One region of the Mesorhizobium sp. WSM4810 genome, then DNA from elsewhere that is predicted to be linked to it. Evidence: riboswitches for the same ligand, from Rfam matches in the RefSeq annotation. Region 1 holds a riboswitch; the other holds the start of a gene.

Region 1 (7,863 bases):
TCGATCGCGGCCAGGATCGGCGCCTCCTCGGGCGCGTCGATGATCGCGGTCTGGCCGCTTTTCGGGTCATGCACCAGCACACCGAAATTGTCGCTGCGGCACATGAATTGTTCGATTTCAACCGGCATCGCATCTCTCCACTGGAGCGGTTCATCGTTTCACGGAAGCGCCGAACCGCTCTATCTCTTTGTTTTGCGCAATTCCGGACGGAAAACCGTTTCACACTTTTCCTGGAATTGCTCTAGAGCGCCGCGCGTCCAGTTGGACGCACAAAGGACGCTTCTGACACTTTTCACCTGCTGCATCGTGTCTTCCGAAATCGAAACCGATTTCTTGCCGATGCAGCAGTCGCCGCAGACATAGGGCGCTTGCCCGCGAATGTCATCCGTCTTTGTAGAACTGGGCGCCTTTGTTGAACTTGGACAGCATCGAAGATAGCGTGCCGCGCATGCATTCCGATATCGTCGACCTTCGCTCCTTTTATTCGACCACGCTCGGGCGATTGGCCGAACGCTCGATCACCATGGCGTTGTCCTCGATATGGGCTGTCGTGCCCAATGAGCGGCTGGTCGGCCTCGGCTACACCTTGCCGTGGCTGGAGCGGTTCGGCACCGATGCCGAACGTGTCTTTGCCTTCATGCCGGCAACGCAAGGCGCGGTGGTCTGGCCGGCCACCGGGCCGACCGCGACCGCGCTGGTCTTCGATGAGGAATTGCCGTTGGTCGATGCCTCCATCGACCGCATGCTGCTCGTCCATTCACTCGAACATGCCGAGAACCCGCGCGAGACGCTGAACGAAATCTGGCGGGTGCTGTCGCCCGCCGGCCGCGTCGTCATCGTCGTGCCCAACCGGCGCGGTGTCTGGGCCCGTTTCGAGCATACGCCGTTCGGCAGCGGCCGGCCTTTCTCGCGCGGCCAACTCACCGAATTGCTGCGCGAAGCGAATTTCACGCCCGCGGCCTGGTCCGACGCACTGTTCTTCCCGCCATCGCGGCGACGCTTCATGATGCGGTTCCACAATGTGCTGGAGCGCGCCGGCCGCAGGTTCTGGCCGATCTTTTCCGGCGTCATCGTCGTCGAGGCGCAGAAGCGGCTCTATCAGGGTGTGCCGGTCGTCCAGCGCGCCTCTCGCCGCGTCTTCGTGCCGGTTTTCTCGCCGCATGGGGCCACAAGGCTCGGCCGGATATCGCCGACCGGGAACGCGCCGTCGCCGGGCCGTCGATGACGTTTTCGTGATCGGAATCGCGCTTTTTCCCACCTATCTGTCGTGGGCGGGTTTGCTACCCGATTGAGTCGACTTGTTCACCGGTTTCAGCACCGCTTGCGAAGGGTCTTCATCAATGGCCGATCATCCGGATTTCGAGGCCAGCGCCAAGCCGATTGCCGCGTCGGTCGAAGCCAGCAGCCTGCGCGACCAACTGGCGACAATCAGGCTGGCGCTGGCGAAGTCGCCGATCCGCAAACAACTGCTCTGGGCTTGCCTCGGCATCGTCGCCGTCATTGTGGCAACCTCGATCGGGCAGGTTCTGCTCAATCGTTGGAACGAGCCCTTTTATGACGCGCTGGCTCGGCGCGATATGCAGGGTTTCCTGCACCAGCTTCTGGTGTTTGCCGCCATCGCCGGCGGGCTTGTGGTGCTCAATGTCGGCCAGACCTGGCTCGACCAGACGATCCGGCTGAAGCTGCGTGAGGCGTTGACCCTCGATCTGATCGGTGAATGGATGCGGCCGGCGCGGGCTTTCCGGCTCGCCAACGCCGGCGCCATCGGCGTCAACCCCGACCAGCGCCTGCAGCAGGATGCCGGGCATCTCTCCGATCTTTCTACAGGTCTCGGCATAGGGCTATTGCAGTCGTTCATTCTGCTTGTTTCGTTCGTCGGCGTCCTATGGTCGCTGTCTTCCGGCTTCGTCTTCCATGTCGGCGGCTATTCGCTGGCGATTCCGGGCTACATGGTGTGGGCCGCAATCCTCTATGCCGGCACCGCCTCCTGGCTGAGCTGGCTGGTCGGACGGCCGCTCATCCGCTTCAACAGCGACCGCTATACGCGCGAGGCGGAGCTGCGCTCCTCGGTGGTCCGCGTCAACGAGAATGTCGATGCCATCGCGCTTGCGCACGGCGAGGCCGACGCGCGACGGCGGCTTGAGCTCGACCTCGGCACGGTGCTGGGCGCGATACGGCGCATCTACAGCGCCCAGATCAATCTTTCCTGGGTGACCGACACCTATGGCTGGATCACTGTCGTCGCGCCGATCCTCGTCGCCGCGCCGGTCTATTTCGCCGGTGACATCAGCTTCGGCGGGCTGATGATGGCTGTCGGCGCCTTCAACCAGGTGCATTCCTCGTTGCGCTGGTTCATCAACAATATCGGCGGCATCGCCGATTGGCGCGCCACGCTGATGCGCGTCGCCGATTTCCGCATCGCGCTTGCCGAAACGGATGTGCTCCACCATAGCGAGAGGCGCATCGAGTTCGGCGAAAATCCGGACGGCAGGCTGACATTCGACAAGCTCGAAATTGCGTCGCGGGATGGATGCACCAAGCTCGCCGAGCCCCATGTCGAGATCCGCGCCGGCGAGCGCGTCATGATCACCGGAGATCCGCGCGCCGGCAAGACGCTGTTCTTCCGCGCCATTGCCGGTCTGTGGCCGTGGGGAAGCGGGCGGATCGGCATGCCGGCCGGAGAGGTGCCGGCCTTCGTTCCCCGAAAACCCTATTTCCCGCTCGGCACGCTGCGCGAGGTGCTCGACCACGCCGATGCCGCGGTCAGCGACGCCGAGATCTCGGCGGTGCTTGCCGAGGTCGGTCTCGGGCGGCTGTCATCCTCGCTCGACCGGCCGGCGCGCTGGGAGCGCGAATTGAGCGATGACGAGCAGCGCCTGCTTGCCTTTGCCCGGCTGGTCTTGCGGCAGCCGAAATGGGTGATCATCGATGAGGCTTTGGACACGTTCGACGGCGCGACGCTGCGGCGGGTGCTGTCGATGCTGGAGGCGCGTCTTGCCGACGCCGCGATCCTCAATATCGGCCGTGGCCAGCAGAATATTGAATTCTTCCCGCGCTCATTGGCGATCGTGAAAGATTTCGAGCGACCGGCTCTCAAGCCAGTCCGCGTCAGGGCCGGCGCGATCGAACCACCCCCGGCCGTCGCCAAAGCCCACCAACAGGCATAGCCGGCCGTAAGCTTTATTTTGCCGTGATCGCGGCGAAAGATTGCCGGCATCGTTCGGAAGCCTGCGGCGTTGGATTCATGCGACACGCTTTGAGTCTTTGCTTCGATGCTTGTCGTTACCCCAAAACCGCTGCGCGCTTTTGGGCGACCTGCGTCTGCCTGCTTGCCTGCCTTGCCCGTGCCCAGGCAGCACCTTTGGCCGCGCCTGCCGACACCATTGCCGTGGACGTCGAACTGGTGCTGGCGGTCGACATCTCGCACTCGATGGACGAAAAGGAATTCGCCCTGCAGCGCGCCGGCTATGTCAAGGCGCTGCGCCACCCCGACTTCATCAATGCGGTGCGTTCGGGCGTGAACGGCCGCATTGCGCTGGCCTATTTCGAATGGGCAGGCACCGTCCGCGACGACGCCGTCATTGCCTGGCAGGTCATCGACGATGCCGAGAGCGCCGAGGTATTCGCCGGCAAGATCGAGGCGCGCCCGTTCAGGAGCTTTCGCGGCACCTCGATTTCCAGTGCGCTCGCCTTCGGCGCCAAGCTTTTGGATGGAGCCGCCTTCGACGCGACGCGCAGCGTCATCGACATCTCAGGCGATGGCCCCAACAATATCGGGATGCCCGTCGCCACGACACGCGACGCCGCGATAGCAAAGGGCATCGTCATCAATGGCCTGCCGATCCTGATGAGCCCGTCGCCCAGCTTCAGCCATCTCGACCAATACTATGCCGAGTGCGTCACTGGCGGGCCAGGCTCCTTCGTGCTGCCGGTCTATGCCGCTTCGGAATTCGTGACCGCCATACGCCGCAAGCTGGTCCTCGAGGTCAGCGGTGTTACCGATCCTAATGCCGGTCCCGGGGCCGATCCCGGGTCCGTCCCGGTCGACGCGGCAGCACCGGTCGACTGTTTGCAAGGCGAGCGCGGTCGGCGGTTTTTCTCCGATCCGTATTTTCCGGAACTTGATCGTTAGACCTCGACGAACGGCGATCAGTCCCAGATGTCTCCGGACTCGGGCCGGCTGGCCGAAGCGACGGGTCGCCGTTATCGCTTCAGCAGGAACACCGCCTGCTGGCCAAAGAAATTCCAGAACCACCATGGCATCGACAGGCCGATTTTCTGGCCATTGGCGTCGAGCGCGGTTGCCTTTTCCACCGTTGCGCCGAGCTCTTCGCAGAGATTGACGAAGTCGCGGATGGTGCAGAAATGGATGTTGGGCGTGTCGTACCAGGAATAGGGCAGGTCCTTGGTCACCGGCATCCGCCCTTCGACGAACAGCGAAAGGCGAACCCGCCAGTGGCCGAAATTGGGGAAGGAGACGATGGCGTGGTTGCCGATCCTGAGCAACTCGTCGAGCACCAGCTTCGGGTTGCGGGTCGCCTGCAAGGTCTGCGACAGGACGACGAAATCAAAACCCTTGTCGGGATAGAATTTGAGGTCCTTGTCGGCGTCGCCCTGGATGACGGACAGGCCGCGTGCCACGCATTCGTTGACGCCGCGCTGCGACAGTTCCATCCCACGGCCGTCGACCTGCTTCGTTGCCTGCAGCAATTCGAGCAGCAGGCCATCACCGGAGCCGACGTCCAGCACCCGCGACTGCGGCGGGATGAGATCGGCGACGACTTCGAGGTCGACGCGCTGGGCGTGGTTGACACTCATGATCGTGCCTCTTGACTGGCGCATGACCTTGATCCGAAAAGTCTGCAACTTTTCGGGGCCATGCGCTGATGCCTGGCGCAAGATGCCGGTTCGAACAGGCTGTAATCTTTGGGGGTCATGCGCTGAGCCCCCTGGCGCGGGCCGCCGACGCGATGAAGCCGTTGATGGCGGCGAACAGCTCCGGCTCGTCGAGCAGGAAGGCGTCGTGGCCGCGATCGGTCTCGATCTCGACGAAGGACACCGAGGCGCCGGCCGCGTTCAGCGCGTGAACGACCGAGCGGCTCTCCTCGGTCGGGAACAGCCAGTCGCTGGTGAAGGAGACCAGGCAGAAACGGGTCCTGGTGCCGGCAAAGGCGTCGGCCAGCCGGCCGCCATGATCGGCGGCGAGGTCGAAATAGTCCATCGCCCGGGTCATGTAGAGATAGGAGTTGGCGTCGAAGCGGTCTACGAAGGTCATGCCCTGATGGCGCAGATAGCTCTCAATCTGGAAGTCGGCGTCGAAACCGAAGGTGAGCGCTTCACGGTCCTGCAGGTTGCGGCCAAACTTCCGGTGCAGGGCCGCCTCCGACAGATAGGTGATGTGAGCGGCCATCCGCGCCACAGCCAGTCCCTTTTCCGGGCGCTTGCCCTGCTCGAAATACTTGCCGCCATGCCAGTCGGGATCGGCCATCACCGCTTGCCGGCCGACCTCATGGAAGGCGATGTTCTGCGAGGAATGGCGCGCGCCGGTGGCGATCGGCAGCGCTGAGAAAACGCGCTCCGGATAGCTCGACGCCCATTGCAGCACCTGCATGCCGCCCATCGAGCCGCCGAGCACCGAGAACAGTTTTTCGATGCCGAAATGGTCGACCAGCATCAACTGCGCCCGCACCATGTCGCGGATGGTGATGATCGGCAGGTCGAGCCCGTACGGCTTGCCGGTGGCGGGATTGGTCGAGGCGGGGCCGGTCGAGCCGAGGCAGCCGCCGATGACGTTCGAGCAAATGACGAAGAAGCGGCTGGTGTCGATGATCTTGCCGGGGCCGATCAGCACTTCCCACCAGCCCGGCTTGCCGGTCACTGGATTGGTGCTGGCGACATGCTGGTCGCCGGTCAGTGCATGGCAGACGAGGATGGCGTTGGAGCGGGCGTCGTTGAGCGTGCCGTAGGTCTTGTAGGCGATCTGGAACGGCGACAGCAGCGTGCCGGCATCGAGCTTGAGCGGCTTGTCGGCGCCGAACCGCAACACCGGGCTCGACGGCTCGTCGGCCTCGTTGTTGGTTCTTTTCGTGCGCAGCGCGACCATCGCATCCTCTTACATTAACCCATCGTGTTTTCCGAAAGTCGATTAAGATTTTCGGGTCGATGCGACTGTCCGGCCGGCTGCGGACAACAAAAAAACCGGCATTGCCTTCGCAAAGCCGGTTACAAGATGCAAACGGCCCTTTAGCGAGTTGTTTAACGTGGCTGCAAGCCGACCGGCCAAATCACCACGGGATTTCGCCTTCTTCTAGGACCGGCGCGCCTCGCCGTCAACGGCCAGCCACGCACCGATCATTGCCGCCTCTCGACATTCCAGGCCACGGCTTGTATTTCCGCGGCGGCTTCCAGTGTGGCGGATCCGAAATTCGCATCGCGTTGGAGCAGCGGAAGCGTTCTCGACGGATTTTTGCAATATGAACCAAGTATCGGATCAGGCACGTCCAACGCCCCGCGCGGGGATCATGGACATCGAAGCCTATGTGCCGGGCAAAAGCACGGCGCCGGCCGGCGTTGCCAAGGTCCACAAATTGTCGTCGAACGAGAACCCGCTCGGCCCCTCGCCGAAAGCAATAGAAGCCGCGCGCGACGTCGCGGCCAAGCTCGACATATATCCCGACGGCACCGCCAGGCGCCTGCGGGAGGCGATCGCCGAGGTGCATGGCCTCAACCCGGCGAACATAGTTTGTTCCAATGGTTCCGACGAGATTCTGGGCCTGCTTGCGCAGACCTATCTCGCGCCGGGCGACGAGGCTGTGATCACCGAACACGGATTCATGGTCTACAAGATCTACATCCAGTCGGCAGGTGCTGTCCCGGTCTCGGTCAAGGAAACCAAGGAGCGCGCCGACGTCGATGCGATCCTCGCTGCGGTGACGCCGCGTACGCGGATCATTTTCCTCGCCAATCCCAACAACCCAACCGGCACCTATTTGCCGTTCCAGGAGGTGCGCCGCCTGCATGCTGGCCTGCCTCGAAACGTGCTTCTGGTGCTGGATGCAGCCTATGCCGAATATGTCCACCGCAACGATTATGAAGCCGGCGTCGAACTGGTGGCTGGTGCGGAAAACGTGGTTATGACCCGCACCTTCTCCAAGCTCGGCCTTGGCGGTGCGCGGATCGGCTGGATGTACGCGCCGATGCATGTCATCGATGCGATCAACCGGGTGCGGGGTCCCTTCAACGTCAACGCGACGGCAATCGAGGCCGGCATTGCCGCGATCCGCGACCGCGCCCATGTCGAGCGAAGCGTGGCGCATAACGAGACCTGGCTGACCTGGGTCAGCGAGGAATTGACCAGGCTCGGACTGCGGGTGACGCCGAGCGTCGGCAATTTCGTCCTCATCCACTTTCCCGAGGACAAAAAACATTCTGCGGCAGCCGCGGACGATTACCTCTGTGCGCGCGGCTACATATTGCGGCGCGTTTCCGGTTACGGCTTCCCAAATGCGCTGCGCATGAGCATCGGCACCGAAGAGGCCAATCGCGGCGTTGTCGCCGCCCTCGCGACATTTCTGAAAAGCTAGAACACCATGACATCACCGATGTTCGAAAAGATCGCGCTGGTCGGCATCGGCCTGATCGGCTCGTCGCTGGCCCGCGTCATCCATCGGGAAGGCCTTGCCGGTCACGTCGCCATCTCGACGCGCAGCGAAACGACGCTGGCGCGGGCGAAGCAACTCGGCCTCGGCTCCTCCTACACGACTGATGCGAAAGAGGCGGTCGGCGATGCCGACCTGGTCATCGTTTCGGTGCCGGTCGGTGCTTCAGGCGAGGTCGCCGAGGAAATCGCGCCGGCGCTGAAGC
Region 2 (7,863 bases), on a different contig from region 1:
CATGCCGAGCGGCAAGTGATCAAGGGTATCGATATCGACGTCCGCAAGGGCGAGGTGGTGGGTATCGCCGGGCTGATGGGCGCCGGACGCACCGAATTCGCGATGAGCCTGTTCGGCCGCTCCTATGGCCGCGGCATCACCGGCGAGGTGCTGCTCAAGGGCAAGCCCATCGATGTCTCCTCTGTCAGCAAGGCAGTCGAACACGGCATTGCTTACGTCACCGAAGACCGCAAGACCTACGGTCTCAACCTGATCGATCATATCAAGCACAACATCACGCTGGCCAATCTTCCCGGCGTGTCGCGCCATAGCGTGATCGACGACATGCGCGAGCTCGCCGTCGCCAACGATTACAAGGCCAAGACCAACATCCGCTCGTCCAGCGTTTATCAGATGACCGGCAATCTATCGGGCGGCAATCAGCAGAAGGTGGTGCTGTCGAAGTGGCTGTTCGCCAATCCGGAGGTGCTGATCCTCGACGAGCCGACGCGCGGCATCGACGTCGGCGCCAAGTATGAAATCTACACGATCATCGCGCGTCTTGCCTCGGAGGGTAAGGCGATCATCGTCATCTCGTCCGAGATGCCCGAACTGCTCGGCATCACCGACCGTATCTATGTCATGAACGAAGGACGTATCGTCGGCGAAATGGCGGCGAGTGATGCCAGCCAGGAAAAGATCATGCGCGCCATCGTTCGCGGAGAAGGAAAAGCATCATGAGCACCGAAAGCGGTCCCGTCCCGAAAAGCGGCGTCGCCGAAGATGTGCAGCAAGGGCCGCGCATTGCTGTCTCGGCGCTGGTCACCAACCTGCGCGAATACGGCCTGATCCTGGCGCTTATCGCCATCATGGTGTTCTTCCAGTACACGACGTCCGGAACGCTGTTCAAGCCGGTGAACTTGAGCAACCTGGTGCAGCAGAACAGCTTCATCATCGTGATGGCGCTGGGCATGCTGCTGGTGATCGTCTCCGGCCATATCGATCTCAGCGTCGGCTCCGTCGCCGGTTTCATCGGCGCGCTGGCGGCGATGATGATGGTCATCTGGCCTCTCGGCCCTTTCAGCAATCCGCTGGTGGTGTCGATCATCTGCCTGATCGTCGGTGGTTTAATCGGCGCGGCACAAGGCTACTGGATTGCCTATCACCGAATACCGAGCTTCATCGTCACGCTGGCGGGGATGCTGATCTTCCGCGGCATCTGCCAGGCGCTGCTGGGTGGGGGGTCTTCCGTGGGGCCGCTTCCGGTCGGCTTCAAGGCGCTCAGTTCCGGCTTCATTCCCGACGTGATCGGCTCATTGACGCTGATACCGCCGGTGGTGAACGCCGCCGGCAAGACAATCGTCGGCAGCGGCCTGACGCTGCACATGACGACGATCGTGCTCGGCATCGTCGCGGTGGTCGCCTATGCCTATTTCGGGCTCAGGGCACGGCGCAGCCGCGAGCGGCACGGCTACGAAGCCGAGCCCTTCTCGCTGTTCGTCGTCAAGACCCTGGTGACCAGCGCCCTGGCGCTGTTTCTGGTTTACCAATTCGCCACCTACAGGGGTCTGCCAATCGTTCTCGTGGTGATGGGCGTGCTGATCGCGCTGTTCGTCTTCGTCACCAAACGCATGACGGTCGGCCGCCGCATCTACGCAATGGGCGGCAATGCCAAGGCGGCGCAGCTATCGGGTATCAAGACCGAGCGGCTGACCCTGATGGTGTTCATCAATATGGGCGTGCTCTCGGCGCTCGGCGGGCTGATTATTGCGGCGCGCCTTGGCCAGGCGGTGCCGGCGGCCGGCCTCGGCAGCGAGCTCGACGTCATCGCCGCTGTGTTCATCGGCGGCGCTTCGGCGATGGGCGGCGTCGGTCAGGTTGTTGGCGCGGTGGTCGGCGGTTTCATCATGGGCGTCATGAACAACGGCATGTCGATCATGGGCGTCAATGTCGATTGGCAACAGGTGGTCAAAGGCCTGGTGCTGCTCGGCGCCGTGGTCTTCGACGTCTACAACAAGAACAAGGCTTGAGGGCGAGGGAACTCATGCATGTCGCCAAACGTGTGCAGCGTGTTGGGACAACGGCACGCATGAAAGCAAGGATTAAAGCGGGCCCGTTTTCAAACGCGGCGCGCTTTTAGGAGGCACGGGTCACATCGCGGCGCTGCCGGGCGACGCAAGGAAGTCCCCCCAGGGGACCGGGCCCGCGAGCGCAATCCGGACGAAGAATTTCACCCGTGGCGCGGACACCGTCAGCTGCGCCAGGAAAAGCTTGCCAGACCGGCAGGCCGGCCAAGGCAATTGAGAGAGGGTACGTCATGCTGATTTCCCAGATCCTCGACGAGGCGGAGACCATCCGCGTCGTCGCCCGCTACGGCGGCAAGACCAGAATCATCAACGGCGCCCGCAGCGTCTATTCGCTGGCAATGGAGGCCGCGCGCACCGGCATCGGGCTGGTCGCCCTCATCGAGCGCAAGGGTTTTGGTGAAGCGGTCGACCTCGATGCCGCCTACAAGAAGGGGCGGCTATTGTCGCCGATCAACCATCCCGACCCGGCGCATCTCCACCTCACCGGCACCGGGCTGACACATCTCGGCTCCGCCGCGACCCGCGATTCCATGCACAAGAAGCTCAGCAGCGACGGCGAGGAGCAGCTCACCGATTCCATGAAGATGTTCCGCATGGGGCTGGAGGGCGGCAAGCCGGCCAAGGGCCAGACCGGCGTGCAGCCGGAATGGTTCTACAAGGGCAACGGCACCATGGCAGTGGCGCCCGGTGCGGCACTTCTGTCGCCGGCCTTCGCCGAGGATGCCGGCGAGGAGCCGGAAGTCGCCGGCATCTATGTCATCGGCGACGACGGCGCCCCGTTTCGCGTCGGCTTCACGCTGTCAAACGAATTTTCCGATCACGTCACCGAGCGCGTGAACTATCTTTTCCTCGCGCATTCCAAGCTGCGCAACGCTTCGTTCGGACCGGAGATCCTGATCGGCGAGCTGCCGTCCGACGTCAGGGGTTCCTCGCGCATCCTCCGCGACGGCCAGCTGCTGTGGGAAAAACCGTTCCTGTCGGGCGAGGCGAACATGTCGCACACCATCGCCAATCTCGAACATCACCACTTCAAATATTCGGCCTTCCGCCAGCCGGGCGACGTGCATGTGCACATGTTCGGCACCGCGACACTGTCCTTCGCCGACGGCGTCAGGACCGAGGCCGGCGACGTCTTCGAGATCGAGGCCAAGGATTTCGGCCTGCCGCTGCGCAACCCGCTTGAAATCGAGCAGCCGGTGAAGGTGGCGGTCAAGGCGCTGTGACGGCGTGATCTCCCCCCTTGAGGGGGAGATGTCGCCGAAGGCGACAGAGGGGGTCGTCTCGCGTAGAGCGCCAGCCCCCTGCGTCTGCGATAAAGAGAGCCTGCGATAAAGAGAGCCGGGCCCGGCCGGACCGACCCCCTCTGGCCTCCCGGCCATCTCCCCCTCAAGGGGGGAGATTGGCAGCTTCGACCTCTCAATAAATATCGAAGTCGAAATATTTGGCCTGGATCTTCTTGTAGGTGCCGTCTGCGACGATCGCGTCGATCGCGGCGTTGAGCTTTTCGCGCAGCGCATTGTCTTCCTGGCGCACGGCGATACCGGCTTCGGTCTCGGTGCCCTTGACGTCGCCGACCATCTTGCAGCAGTCGTCGCTCGACTTCTTCATCCAGTCCATCAGCACGAATTTGTCTGAAAGGACGGCATCGAGACGGCCGTTCATCAGGTCGGCGACCGCCTCCTCCTGGGTTGGATAGAGCTTCGCCTCGGCGCCGGCCTTGCCATAGACATCCTGGGCATAGTCGGCCTGGGTGGTCGAAGCCTGGGCGCCGACTGTCTTGCCGGCGAGTGCCGCCGGTTCGGTCGAGGCAATATCGCTGTCCTTCAAGGCCACCAGCGAAAGCGGCGTCGTATAGTATTTGTTGGTGAAGGAGACCTGCTTCTTGCGCTCCTCGGTAATGCTCATGGACGCGATGATGGCGTCGAACTTTTTGGCCTGGAGCGCCGGGATCATGCCGTCCCAGTCCTGCGTGACAAGTTCGCATTCGACCTTCATCTGAGCGCAAAGCGCATTGGTGATGTCGATGTCGAAGCCGACGAGCTTGCCGTCTGCGGTGATGGTGTTGAACGGCGGATAGGCGCCTTCAGTGGCGATCTTCAACTTTTCCTGTGCTTGCGCCGACAGGGACCCGACTGACATCGCCAGCATGACGGCTGTTGCTGCCGATGCGATCCATCTTGAAATCTGCATTTTTTGTTCCCCTTGTTCCAACCGTATTGACGGCTAAGACAGCCAAGCACGACCCGTAAGGTCAGGCAAGCATGGTCTGATCATAGCGGGCGATCAGCGCGCGGCGCGAAAATGCTTGGACAGTTTCAGGCCCTGCGCCTGATAGTTCGAGCCGAGATCTGTGCCGTAGAGCGCCTGCGGCCGCTTCAGCATGTGCTCGTAGACCAGCCGTCCGACGATCTGGCCGTGATCGAGGATGAACGGCACTTCGTGGCTGCGCACTTCGAGCACGGCCCGGCTGCCGGTGCCGCCCGAGGCCGAATGGCCGAAACCCGGATCGAAGAAACCGGCATAGTGGACGCGGAATTCGCCGACCAGCGGATCGAAGGGCGTCATCTCGGCGGCATAGAGCGGCGGCACATGCACCGCTTCCTGGCTGACGAGGATATAAAATTCGTCCGGGTCGAGCACCAGTTCGCCGGCACCGCTCTTGTAGAGCGGCTCCCAGAAATCGACGACATCCTGCGCGGCGCGCTTGTCGACATCGACCAGGCCGGTGTGGTGCTTGCCGCGGTAGCCGACCAGCCCGTCCTTGTCGCCATCGAGGTCGATCGACAGTGCGATGCCGCCGCCGGAAATGTTCGGCGGCTCGGTGGCGACGAGCGTCTCGGCACGGTGCAATTCGTGCAGCTCGCTTTCCGACAAAAGCGCATTGCCGGTGCGGAACCGGATCTGCGACAGCCGCGAGCCGGCGCGGACGACGATCGGAAAGGTGCGCGGGCTAACTTCGAGATAGAGCGGGCCGTTGTAGCCGGCAGCGATCTTGTCGAACTCGTGGCCGCGATCGGTCATCACGCGGGTGAAGATGTCGAGCCGCCCGGTCGAGCTTTTTGGGTTGGCCGAGGCGGAAATGTTTGCCGGAAGCGCCAGGCTCTCGAGCAGCGGCACGATATAGACGCAGCCTGTCTCCAGCACCGCACCATCGGTGAGATTGATTTCGTGCAGCTTCAGGCGGTCGAGTTTTTCAGCAACCCTGTGGTTGGGGCCGGGCAGGAAGGAGGCGCGCACCCGCCAGGCCTTGTCGCCAAGCCTGAGGTCCAGGCTGGCCGGCTGGACCTGGTCGGCGTCGAGCGCGCGCGGCGACTTCAGCGCGCCCGACTGGTACAGCGCGGAAATATCCTGATCCGGAAGAATGCCTGTCTGCCGCAAAGTCTGGCTCCGCTCGAAGGCCGGGCGTGGTCTCGTCTTGTCGCAGGTTCTTGCCGTGGAACCCGCTGGTACAAACCTCTTAATCATGCCGGCAATTGACGCAAGCGCTGCGCAGGTCTAAAGGATCGTTATCCCGTGGTGATTTGGCCGGTCGGCTTGCAGCCACGTTAAACAAGTCGCTAAAGGACCGTCGGGCCGAAAGGCCGTACGACCGGTTGCGACTTTCGCGGCCGGTTTTTTTGTGTTTGGACCATTTTTTTGTGTTTGGAACAAGGTGATGACGAGCAAAACGCGCAACTGGAAGCCTCAGACCGCCCTCGTGCATGCAGGAACGCTGCGTTCCGGCTTCGGCGAAACCTCCGAGGCGATGTATCTCACGCAAGGCTATGTCTACGACACGGCGCAAGCGGCGGAAGCCCGCTTCAAGGGCGAGGAACCGGGCTTCATCTATTCGCGCTATGCCAATCCGACGGTCGACATGCTCGAGAAGCGCATGTGTGCGCTGGAAGGTGCCGAAGATGCCCGCGCCACCGCATCCGGCATGGCGGCGGTGACGGCGGCGTTGCTGTGCAGTGCCCGGGCCGGCGACCACATCGTGGCGGCGCGCGCGCTGTTCGGCTCCTGTCGCTGGGTGGTCGAGACGCTGGCGCCGAAATACGGCATCGAGGCGACGCTGGTCGACGGCACCGACATCGCCAATTGGGAAAAGGCGGTCAGGCCCAACACCAAGTTGTTCTTCCTTGAAAGCCCGACCAATCCAACGCTGGAGGTCGTCGACATCGCAGCCGTAGCCTCGCTTGCCGATTCGATCGGCGCGCGGCTGATCGTCGACAACGTCTTTGCCACGCCCTTGCAGCAGAAGCCGTTGCAACTCGGCGCCCATATCGTCGTCTATTCGGCGACCAAGCACATCGACGGCCAGGGGCGCTGCCTCGGCGGCATCATCCTGTCGGACAAGAAGTGGATCGACGAGAATTTGCACGACTACTTCCGCCACACCGGTCCCAGCCTCTCGCCCTTCAATGCCTGGACGCTGCTGAAGGGCCTGGAGACGCTGCCGCTGCGCGTGCGCCAGCAGACGGAAAGTGCCGGCCGGATCGCGGACTTCCTCGCCGAGCGATCGGAAATTGTCCGTGTCATCTATCCCGGCCGCGCCGATCACCCGCAGGCGGCGATCGTCAAGAAGCAGATGTCGGGCGGCTCGACGCTGATCTGCCTCGACGTCAAGGGAGGCAAGCAGGCGGCCTTCGCCTTCCAGAACGCGCTCGATGTCGTACTGATCTCCAACAATCTCGGTGACGCCAAGAGCCTGATCACCCATCCGGCGACGACGACACACAAGAATCTGAGCGACGAGGCGCGGGCCGAACTTGGCATCGGGCCAGGCACGCTCAGGCTGTCCGTCGGACTGGAGGACACTGACGACCTGCTCGAAGACATCGAGCAGGCCTTGAAAGCCGCCAGGTAGGGATACGCGCCGAACTGCTGCGCTCTGATCTGCAAAGCAGGCGCCGTCAGGCGCCCGACGGCGTCTCTTCCAATTCCGCAACGGCGCTGGTTTGGATGGTCATCGTGTTGCCGCGCCAGTCGACGGCACCGCTGAGCCAGCCGCGCACCCAGATGGCGGGAAGCATCACGTCCCGCGCAACCATCGCCGGGATCATGCGCAGCGACAGGTGCCAGCCCTTGGCCGAGGCGAGAGCGCATTCCGGCAGATAGGCGACTATCAGCACGGCGATGGCGGTAGCCGGCAGGCTGAAACCGGCGCCTGCTGCCGCAACCAGCGCAAGCACCAGCGGCGGCGCCGCTCCGATCAGGATCTCGGGCGCGAAAAACAGTGGGAAGGTGACGCGACGCAGGCGTGCCCAGCGGGCCTGGCGCGACCAGATTTCGCCAAATGTGCGCAAGCCGAGCGGCTGTTCGAAGGGCGCGGCAACGAGATTGACGCGCAGTCCGAGCCCGTTGACCAGCTTGGTCGCGGCGGCATCCTCGGCAATCTCGGCGGCAAGCGCACGGATGCCGCCATTGGCGTCGAGCAATGGCTTGTTCCACAGCATGCTCTTGCCCTGGGCGAAACCGAGGCCGAGCGCCTCGCCGGTATATTGCCAGCGCGCCTGCAGCGTGTTGAGGAAAGCGCATTCGACCTCCGCCCAGAACCCGTCCGGCCGCGAGCCGATCGGCGTCGAGCAGACGAGGCCGGTGTCCTGCCGCCATGCCGTCATCAGATGCTGGACATAGTCCCTCGGCATCAAGACGTTGGAATCGGCAAGGATGACCCAGTGGTGGCGCGCGGCCTCCCAGGCCTTCACGCAATTGTTGAGTTTCGGATTGCCGCTGATGCGGTCGTCGCCGACCAGCAGCCGGGCCGGCACGGCCGGAAAGCGGGCGATCGCATCGGTGATCGGCCCGACCACCGGGT

Evidence for each region. A riboswitch is a leader RNA that binds a small molecule or an ion and turns the genes downstream of it on or off. The one in region 1 is predicted to bind S-adenosylmethionine.
Region 2: linked by a shared signal. The riboswitch ahead of AC0L3O_RS31725 (O-succinylhomoserine sulfhydrylase) and the one ahead of metX (homoserine O-acetyltransferase MetX) in region 1 are both predicted to bind S-adenosylmethionine.

What each region holds. Positions count from the first base shown of each region.
Region 1 is NZ_JBVVQV010000030.1:18,616-26,478, forward strand. Features, by position in the region: gene gloB (hydroxyacylglutathione hydrolase) at 1-128, opposite strand, end outside; gene AC0L3O_RS29795 (class I SAM-dependent methyltransferase) at 449-1,225, shown strand; gene AC0L3O_RS29800 (ABC transporter ATP-binding protein/permease) at 1,341-3,167, shown strand; gene AC0L3O_RS29805 (DUF1194 domain-containing protein) at 3,362-4,132, shown strand; gene metW (methionine biosynthesis protein MetW) at 4,204-4,818, opposite strand; gene metX (homoserine O-acetyltransferase MetX) at 4,934-6,103, opposite strand; SAM riboswitch at 6,224-6,301, opposite strand; gene hisC (histidinol-phosphate transaminase) at 6,474-7,583, shown strand; gene AC0L3O_RS29825 (prephenate/arogenate dehydrogenase family protein) at 7,590-7,863, shown strand, end outside.
Region 2 is NZ_JBVVQV010000037.1:5,461-13,323, reverse strand. Features, by position in the region: gene mmsA (multiple monosaccharide ABC transporter ATP-binding protein) at 1-720, shown strand, start outside; gene mmsB (multiple monosaccharide ABC transporter permease) at 717-2,009, shown strand; gene araD1 (AraD1 family protein) at 2,297-3,289, shown strand; gene AC0L3O_RS31735 (ABC transporter substrate-binding protein) at 3,483-4,256, opposite strand; gene AC0L3O_RS31730 (2'-deoxycytidine 5'-triphosphate deaminase) at 4,350-5,444, opposite strand; SAM riboswitch at 5,570-5,647, shown strand; gene AC0L3O_RS31725 (O-succinylhomoserine sulfhydrylase) at 5,722-6,912, shown strand; gene AC0L3O_RS31720 (ceramide glucosyltransferase) at 6,959-7,863, opposite strand, start outside.